Regions from separate parts of the Paenibacillus provencensis genome, predicted to be linked through region 2. Evidence: predicted binding sites of a transcription regulator. Region 2 holds the regulator's gene; each other region holds the start of a gene.
What was found. The regulator CtsR, encoded in region 2, represses protease genes until heat stress. The targets are predictions, from matches to a motif close to ATGGTCAATAAAGGTCAAACA.

Region 1: a site for CtsR is predicted at 1,556-1,576, ahead of clpP (ATP-dependent Clp endopeptidase proteolytic subunit ClpP). Genes of this name have one in related genera too.
Region 3: a site for CtsR is predicted at 1,522-1,542, ahead of clpP (ATP-dependent Clp endopeptidase proteolytic subunit ClpP). Genes of this name have one in related genera too.

The regions. Positions count from the first base shown of each region.
Region 1 is NZ_JBHTKX010000010.1:52,681-55,964, reverse strand. Features, by position in the region: gene ACFQ3J_RS25465 (SIMPL domain-containing protein) at 1-725, shown strand, start outside; gene clpP (ATP-dependent Clp endopeptidase proteolytic subunit ClpP) at 838-1,437, opposite strand; tRNA gene ACFQ3J_RS25455 (tRNA-Arg) at 1,644-1,718, opposite strand; gene ACFQ3J_RS25450 (sugar-binding transcriptional regulator) at 2,042-3,064, shown strand; gene gap (type I glyceraldehyde-3-phosphate dehydrogenase) at 3,152-3,284, shown strand, end outside.
Region 2 is NZ_JBHTKX010000012.1:87-3,370, forward strand. Features, by position in the region: rRNA gene rrf (5S ribosomal RNA) at 1-50, shown strand, start outside; gene ACFQ3J_RS25960 (GNAT family N-acetyltransferase) at 247-1,413, shown strand; gene ACFQ3J_RS25965 (CtsR family transcriptional regulator) at 1,806-2,267, shown strand; gene ACFQ3J_RS25970 (UvrB/UvrC motif-containing protein) at 2,318-2,839, shown strand; gene ACFQ3J_RS25975 (protein arginine kinase) at 2,871-3,284, shown strand, end outside.
Region 3 is NZ_JBHTKX010000005.1:186,591-189,874, forward strand. Features, by position in the region: gene tig (trigger factor) at 1-1,304, shown strand, start outside; gene clpP (ATP-dependent Clp endopeptidase proteolytic subunit ClpP) at 1,680-2,270, shown strand; gene clpX (ATP-dependent protease ATP-binding subunit ClpX) at 2,283-3,284, shown strand, end outside.

The DNA.
Region 1 (3,284 bases), on a different contig from region 2:
CCGCAGCCATCGCTGGAGCACTATTAATTGGAGGATGGAGCTGGTCTGCAGGGGGAACAGCATTAGCCCAGGAGGCAGCAGCGATGCAGAACTTCATTTCGGTCACAGGGAAAGGTGAAATAGCAGTTAAGCCGGATATTGCCTATTTGTCGATTGGAGCATCATCAGAAGCGGATACCGCTGCAGCAGCGCAAAAAGCGAACGCAGCCAAAATTCAAAAGATTAATACACTGCTGAAGAATACCTGGAAAGTGGACAGCAAGGATATTCAGACCAATCAATTCTATGTACAGCCCAATTATACTTACAGCGAGAAGGATGGACAGAAAATTAAAGGCTACACTGCTTATCATACGCTCAAAGTGTCTTACCGTAATCTTGAGAAAGTCGGCGAGCTGCTGGATGCTGCAACAAATGCGGGTGCGAATCAGATCGATAATGTTGTGTTCTCGATAGAGGATACCGAAGCGTTTGAAACACAAGTTATTGATAAGGCCATGGCGAATGCGAAGCTTAAAGCTGGAGCGATAGCGAATGCGGCTCAGCGTCAGCTGGGTATCGTGCTCAGCGTCAGCCAGGGAAGTCTGGACGAACCCATTACTTATCACAGAGAGTCGCTGGAATTGCAGTCAACTAGTAAAGCCGAAGACAGTGCAAACACAGCAATTGAGAGTGGAGAAATTAAGTTGTCTACTCAGCTGACAGTACGGTATGAGCTGAAGTAGCAATGTCAGAGCTTTACACAATGGTGTTAAATAAACTGAAAAATGGTATTCAAAAAAACATAAAATCCTCGTCCCTTCAAATCAGGAACGAGGATTTTGGTGTTATTACAGCTTATAGACCTTGCGCAGATGTGGAAGACTCAAGAACTTGGTCAACCAATCCGTATGCCTTCGCTTCTTCAGCGGACATGAAGTTATCGCGGTCTGTGTCGCGTTCAATGCGTTCGAGAGGCTGACCTGTACGTTCAGCTAGGATGTGGTTCAGCTTATCGCGCATTTTGAGAATACGGCGTGCACGAATTTCAATATCAGAGGCTTGGCCTTGCGCTCCACCAAGCGGCTGATGGATCATCACTTCACTGTTAGGGAGAGCAAAACGCTTGCCCTTCGCACCTGCGTTAAGCAGGAAGGCACCCATTGAAGCAGCCATACCCATACAGATCGTGGAAACATCGGGTTTAATAAATTGCATTGTATCATATATTGCCATACCCGCCGTGATGGAACCGCCAGGGCTGTTAATGTATAAATGAATGTCTTTCTCTGGATCTTCCGCAGCTAGAAACAGCATTTGAGCAATGATGGAATTAGCGACGACATCGTTGACATCACTGCCAAGGAAAATGATACGATCTTTCAGCAGTCTGGAATAAATGTCATAAGCGCGTTCACCGCGATTGCTTTGTTCTACGACCATAGGAATATAACTCATGCGAAAAACCTCCTCAAAAAAATTTAGAGTCTTAAGTTCACGAGACACGAGAACAGGAACTTCATCTACATATACTTACTGTTTCCGTATTAACCACATCATAAACAATTTCAAACAAAAAGTCAAAGAAAGTCAAACTAATTTGATAAAAAAAGAAACCTGTTCGGTTTCATCGGTTAAATGTATATGAAGCCACTATATAGTAATGGCGCGCCCGCGAGGAATCGAACCTCGATCTCAGGCTCCGGAGGCCTACGTCATATCCGTTGGACCACGGGCGCACATTCAAGTAACTGTCTATGACAGTAATATTGATTATATCTGAATGCGAAAAAATTTGCAAGAGAGTTCCATGATAGAGTTTGATGTTGAACATATTTGTACAACCTATAGATGAAGGGATGAAAACCGATGGTATCGCTTTTTTAATTGTGATATTTTACACAAGCGAATAAAGGGAAACGGCTTTGTAAAATATACTTTTGGACCCCTTGCATCCCACGTTAGATTTGGTTAAAATAAACGTGGGACTTAAAAAGTTAACCCGGGACATTTTTAGTCCACCTCAGAGACCGGAATGAAGGAGCTTGCGGAAGTGGATAGCATGCGAACGATATTAGAAGTGCAGAAGCAGCTTCTACCTGATCTCATGGACGTAATGAAGAAGAGATATACGATTCTACGCCAGATCATGATTTCGGAATTGATTGGCAGAAGAACACTTGCGAACGCCATGGATATGACGGAGCGTGTACTCAGAGCAGAGACGGATCTGCTGAAATCGCAAGGACTCATTGAGATTGAAACGGTGGGAATGAGAATAAGTCAGGCTGGAGAAGAGCTGCTTGAAATGCTTGAACCTGTAGCCAAGGAATTGTTTGGACTATCAGAGATGGAAGAGCAGATCAGAAGAACTTATGGACTTCAGAAGGTCATTGTCGTTCCAGGGGATTCTGAGCATTCGGAATATGCTAAGCGAGAGCTGGGGCGCGCCGGAGCGAAAGCACTGCTGAGTGTCATGCATGATGAGGATGTGGTAGCTGTAACGGGCGGTTCCACAACAGCAGCGATTGCAGAGCATCTAACCCCATCATCATCCAAGCGAGATGTATGGCTCGTGCCTGCACGAGGTGGTCTTGGAGAGAGCTTGGAGCTTCAGGCGAATACGATTGCTTCCATGATGGCGAAGAAGCTTGGAGCACAATATCGGCTCTTGCATGTACCGGATCTATTAAGCAATCATGCCTATGATTCACTGATACAAGACTCCAACATACAGGAAATTCTGGATATGATCCGTAATGCGCGCATCGTGATTCACGGAATAGGCGGTGCGATGGAAATGGCCAAACGGCGCAAGCTGGCACCACAGACGGTCACTGAAATACGTGATGAGGGTGCCGTGGCAGAATCCTTCGGCTATTATTTCAATAGCGAGGGCGAGATTGTTCATACGATGCTGACCCTGGGTATGCGCTTAGAGGATATCAGACGTACCGAGGTTGTTATCGCTATTGCAGGCGGTAAGAGCAAGGCAGCTTCGATACAGGCGGTGCTTCGCTTCGGACAAGAAGATATTCTAGTCATAGATGAAGCGGCAGCAGCTGAAATTGTTAAAGATTTATAGAGTTATGGATTCGTTGTCTTGATGGGCCTTAACAGGCTTGTCTTGAATATATAAAAATTTAAAGCAAAACTTGGGAGGAACTTACTCATGGTAAAAGTAGGTATTAACGGTTTTGGACGTATTGGACGTAACGTATTCCGCGCAGCGCTGAACAACAGCGATGTAGAAATCGTAGCAATCAATGATTTGACAGACGTGAGCACTTTGGCTCACTTGCTTA
Region 2 (3,284 bases):
CCGATGGTACTTGGACCGCAGGGTCCTGGGAGAGTAGGACGTCGCCAAGCACATAAGACACTATCGATTTTCATCGATAGTGTCTTTTTTATTTGCATGACCTCTTATATAGAGCTCTTCAGATTGACAATTAGATTTAGATCTGACAAACTTTTGCTAGACTGAATCCCTATATTCACTCTCATAAATACATAGAGACTACAAATGTGCTAACTTACAAAATAATAAAAATAGTGAGGTGGGACCATGGAAATTCGGCAATTGAAAATGGAAGAGTTTGATGTAAGTACACAGTTATCTGAATATGCTTTTAGGTATAAGCTGACAGCCGATGAGAAGGAAAAGCGTAGGCAGCACTTCGTTCCTGAGCAGTACTGGGGCTTGTTTGATGATGAAGAGCTGCAAGCGAAGCTGACGCTATTGCCTTTTAAAGTATATGTAAATGGTAAAATATTTGATATGGGGGGCATTGCGGGGGTCGCCACTTGGCCGGAAAACCGTAGAAAGGGTCATGTCTCCCAATTGCTCAAGCATGCGCTGCAGGAAATGAAAAATCAAGGACAGAGCCTATCGTTCTTACACCCTTTTTTGGTGCCCTTTTATCGTAAATACGGCTGGGAGGTCTTTGCGGAATACAAAAGGTACTTCATTCAAGCTCGCCAGCTCCCCCCAAGAGTAGAATACGAGGGGAAGATTGTCCGTGATGTAACAGATATCGCTATACTTGATGGGTTGTATCAATCTTTTGTCAGTCGCTATAATGGTACCTTAGTCCGTGATGAAGCATGGTGGAAGCGCTCCGTGCTGAACGAGGATGGACATACGGCAGTGTACTATTCTCCTGAAGGAGAGGCGCAAGGATATGTGCTTTACGAGAATAAAGACAAAGAGCTTATATGTGATGAGTTTGTTTATCTGAATGAGAATGCACGCCGTGCGCTGCTGACTTATTTTGCAAACCATCCTAGTGAGCAGTTTAAGATAAGCATGGTACCCGTAGACGACGAGCTGCCCTTCTTGCTGCCTGAACCGAGAGTGAAGCAGGAGCTTGTTCCTTATTTTATGGCACGTATTGTTGATTTGAGAGCTTTTATCGATCAGTATCCGTTTGAAGCGAAGCATAGCTTGAACCTGATCCTCCAAGTGGAGGATCCTGTCGCATCCTGGAATACGGGATTCTGGCAGCTGACCGTAAGCGAGGATGGACACGGCAATATAGAACCTCTTCCTTCTGATGATAAGTTATCTGCGGATGTATCTGGGGACATTCAGTCATTTACAGCGATGTTTATGGGCTACAAGCGGCCACGAGAACTTTATTTAATGGAACGATTAGCAGGGAACCCGCTTAGAGCAACCCAGCTTGATCATGTGATTCCTGCGGGTCGAACATTTTTTATGGACTTCTTCTAATTTAACTTTGTGGCAGCTCAGGCTTAGGTAAGATACTTGAAGTTTTAAACTCTCCTGAACAATTCAGGGGAGTTTTTTTCGTAAGGCGCATATTTTATGTCAAAATGAGAAAAATGAAAAAGGAACGCCTCTTGAGAATTCTACATAATGTGATATAATGAATACAAAGTCAAAGAAAGTCAAAGTCAACAGAGATCAAACAGATAAATGTATCAGGGGACTTCTAATGTGAGTTTTATATGCGAAAGAGATTCGCACTCCATCCGAGATGGGTAATTTCAAGGATGGGTAGTAACCTCAGTAGGGAGATTTTTCCTTAGATACAGATGATCCGTGTAATTTAATGTAATGATTTCGAGCTATTAAGGGGCTAATATAGTGGGGGATGTAGAATGCGCAATATTTCTGATATTATCGAACAATATCTGAAAAATATTTTGCAGGATAGCTCTGAAGGCATGATTGAGATCCAAAGAAACGATCTCGCTGATAAGTTCTCTTGTGTACCGTCTCAGATTAATTACGTCATCAGTACAAGGTTTACCCTTGAAAAAGGCTATCTGGTGGAAAGTAAACGTGGCGGGGGCGGATATATTCGCATTCAGCGTGTGGAGCTTCCTGCACAGTTTGCTCTAAACGGGCATTTTCATCAGCATATTGGGGATGAGATTAATCAGACGGCAGCAGAAGGGCTTATCTATCAGCTGGAAGAGGCCGGATTCCTCAACCGCAGAGAGGCTGCTTTGGTCAAGGCGGCTATATCGCGAGAAGTACTGCTTATTAAACTTCCCTATCGGGATCAGATTCGCGCTCGAATGCTAAAAGCAATGCTGATCTCGGTCTTGGGCAAATGAATAGGATTGTTCATATGATCAAGAAAGTGAAGCAAAGGAGGTAAGCGGTTATGATGTGTCAACAATGTAATGAACGCGCAGCAACGCTCCATTTTACAAAGATAGTAAACGGAGAGAAGACGGAATTCCATATTTGCGAGAACTGTGCTAAGGAAAAAGGTGACCATATCTCAGGTATCTCTAATGGTTTTTCCATTCATGGGCTCTTGTCTGGTCTTATGGACTTTGAATCAGGCAAATATAAAACGGCTGGAGCACCGTCTCCGGAGACACTTCGCTGTGAGCAATGCGGAATGACGTTTAGTCAGTTCAGTAAGCTGAACCGATTTGGCTGCAGCTCCTGCTACAATCATTTCTCCAGTCGCTTGGATCCGCTTCTGAAACGCGTGCATGGCAACACCACACATATCGGGAAAGTACCCGTGCGCGCAGGGGAGAAAATCCACCTGAAACGAAGAGTGGATGAATTCAAGCGTGAAATGCAGGAGAAGATCAATCTTCAGGAATTTGAAGAGGCCGCTAAATTGCGTGACCAGATTCGTGAGCTTGAAAAAGAGATAACACAGGAGTAAAGTTTGGTAATAGAGTAAGGAGGTGTGCACCATGTCGGATATCCGGTTTACCGAAAAACCACTAAGTGATTGGATGCGGAATACCGCTGCTGACTCAGAGATTGTCATCAGTAGCCGGGTAAGAGTCGCTCGTAATGTGCAGAGCTTTCCGTTTCCAATGCTGGCAACAGAAGAACAGTCGAGAGAAGTGCGTCGCAACATTATTGATGTTCTTGGATTTGAGGAGGTTCATAAGTTTGGTGAATTCCATGTACTGAATTTGAATGAACTGGATCAATTCGATAAAGAAGTTCTGGTCGAAAAACATTTGATCAGCCCCGATCTTGCGAACGAATCGAGAAACGGAGCTGTAATCCTCAGTGAAGATGAATCCATTAGCATTATGGTGAATGAAGAGGATCACTTGCGTATCCAATGTTTATTCCCAGGTTTCCAGGTGCAGGAG
Region 3 (3,284 bases), on a different contig from region 2:
AGAACCTTGGGGTTCTTGAAGTTGAAGTAGACGCAGATCGTGTAGCTGCTGCTCTCGACAAGGCTTTTAATAAAGTCGTTAGACAAATAAATGTACCTGGATTCCGTAAAGGTAAAGTGCCTCGCTCGATCTTCGAAGCTCGTTTCGGCGTTGAGAGCCTGTACCAAGACGCAATTGATATCCTTCTTCCTGAAGTTTACACGGAAGCTGTTGACCAAACAGAAATCTTCCCTGTTGAACAACCAGAAGTGGACATCGATCAATTCGCTAAAGGTGAAACTTTCAAATTCAAAGCAAAAGTTGTTGTTAAACCTGAAGCTAAACTTGGCGAGTACAAAGGACTTGAAGTTCCTAAGGCGAACACAGAAGTTTCCGAAGAAGAACTGACAGCTGAGCTTGAGCGTCTGCAACAACGTCATGCTGAGCTGGTAGTCATCGAAGAAGGTACAGCGGAGTCCGGCGATATCGCTGTAATCGATTATGAAGGTTCTGTTGATGGGGAATTGTTCGATGGTGGACAAGCAGAGCGTCACTCCCTGGAACTGGGTTCCAACACATTTATCCCTGGCTTTGAAGAACAAGTCATCGGTCTTTCAACTGGCGACAACAAGGATGTTGAAGTGACATTCCCTGAGGAATATCATGCAGCAGAGCTTGCTGGCAAGAAAGCCATCTTCAAAGTGAAAGTACACGAAATCAAACGCAAAGTGCTTCCTGCAATCGACGATGAGTTTGCTAAAGACGTAAGTGAATTCGATACTCTTGCTGAGTACAAAGAAGATCTTACGAAGCAGCTGTCTGAGCGCAAAGCAGAAGAAGCAAAAGCAAACCAAGAGAATGTTGTTGTTGAGAAAGCGGCTGCTAACGCAGAAGTTGAAATTCCACAAGGAATGGTTAACACCGAAGTACGCAACATGATGCGTGACTTTGACAACCGCCTTCGTCAACAAGGCATGAACCTTGAAATGTTCATGAGCTTCTCCGGTCAAACAGAAGCAGATCTTCAAAACCAAATGAAGGGCGATGCTGAAAAACGCGTACGCAACAACCTGGTTCTTGAAGCAATCGGTAAGCAAGAGAACATTGAAGTATCCGATGAGGATATTAACGAAGAGCTGAACAACATGGCGGCTTCCTTCAGACGTACTCCAGAAGAGATTCGTCAAATTCTCGAAAGCAACGGTTCTTTCGACAGCCTTCGTGAAGAAGCTCTGCTTCGCAAAACGATCGACTTCCTTCTTGCAAACAGCGTAGAAGTTAACGCTCCAGCTGAGGAAGCTGCTGTAGAAGCAACAGAAGAATAATATTACACATTACGTTAGAAATATAACAGATAAGGCACGTAAGGTATTTTACTAAACGTGCCTTATTTCTTCTCTTCTATATCCATTTTATAGTTAAATATACTATTAAATGGTAATGCGTGAGCTGTCGTGATATTTTAACTGTACCTTCCATATACTTGAGTTATAGGTCTTGACTCCATAGGATGGAAGTCCGATTTGCACATACATAAAAAAAATGGTTAAATATGATCAAGCTTTCTCTTCAGCAGCTATTGGCTGAGAAAAGCAGTCATAAATGACATTGAACAGGGAACATGATAAAATTAAGACTGATATTTATTTAACCCTGATTGATGTGGCAGTAAGATTCTATAATGGAGAAGAGGTCGGAACATGAATCTCGTGCCTATGGTTGTTGAACAAACCAATCGCGGTGAACGTTCTTACGATATATATTCAAGACTACTGAAGGATCGTATTATCTTTCTGAGCGGTGCAATAGATGATGATGTGGCCAACAGCGTTATTGCTCAGCTCTTATTCTTGTCTGCAGAGGATCCGGAGAAGGATATCAGTTTATATATCAATTCGCCAGGTGGTTCTGTTACAGCAGGGTTGGGTATATATGATACAATGCAATTTATTAAGCCAGACGTTTCAACCATCTGCGTAGGGATGGCTGCCAGCATGGGCTCACTTCTGCTCACTGCGGGTGCACCTGGCAAGCGCTATGCGCTGGAGAACAGTGAAGTTATGATACATCAGCCGCTTGGCGGGATCCAAGGTCAGGCATCCGATATTCAAATTCACGCCGACTGGATTATTAAAACGCGTCAGAAGCTTAATCAGATCTATGTGGAGCGTACGGGTCAACCCCTTGATAAAATCGAGCGTGATACGGACCGCGACTATTTTATGAGTGCGGAAGAAGCTTTAGAATACCGTATCATTGACCAAGTACTCACCAGACCGATTAATTCTTAAAGGGGTGGTTAGATGTTTAAATTTAACGATGAGAAAGGACAGCTTAAATGTTCTTTCTGTGGTAAATCCCAGGAACAGGTTCGTAAGCTTGTGGCTGGACCAGGGGTATATATTTGTGACGAATGCATCGAGCTATGTGCAGAGATTGTAGAGGAAGAGCTCGGTCATGATGAAGAGATTGATCTGAAGGATATTCCAAAACCGATGCAGATTCGTGATATTTTGGATCAATATGTTATCGGTCAGGAACAAGCGAAGAAATCGCTGTCTGTTGCTGTATATAATCATTACAAGCGCATTAATACACAGAGCAAAATTGACGATGTGGAAATGTCGAAGAGTAACATTTTGCTATTGGGACCAACGGGTTCAGGTAAAACGCTCTTAGCTCAAACCATGGCGAAGATTTTGAACGTTCCATTTGCGATTGCAGACGCGACCTCGCTTACAGAAGCAGGATACGTAGGTGAAGACGTTGAGAACATTCTGCTCAAGCTCATTCAAGCTGCCGATTATGATGTAGAAAAGGCAGAACGCGGCATTATTTATATCGATGAGATTGATAAAGTAGCACGTAAGTCGGAGAACCCATCGATTACTCGCGACGTTTCCGGTGAAGGCGTACAGCAGGCCCTCCTCAAAATTCTAGAGGGTACGGTTGCTTCTGTTCCACCGCAAGGCGGACGTAAGCACCCTCATCAGGAATTCATTCAAATCGATACGACGAATATTTTGTTCATCTGTGGCGGTGCCTTTGACGGACTCGAGCAAATGATCAAACGCCGTATCGGCAAAAAAGTGATCGGATTCAACTCTTCTGCTGAGCAGAAGGATCTGAAGCCGGGTGAGTACCTTGGAATGGTTCTTCCAGAGGACTTGCTGAAATTCGGTCTCATTCCGGAGTTTGTTGGACGTCTTCCGGTCATCTCTACATTGGAGCCGCTTGATGAGGCTACCCTTGTTCGTATTTTGTCTGAGCCGAAGAATGCTTTGGTTAAGCAGTATACGAAGATG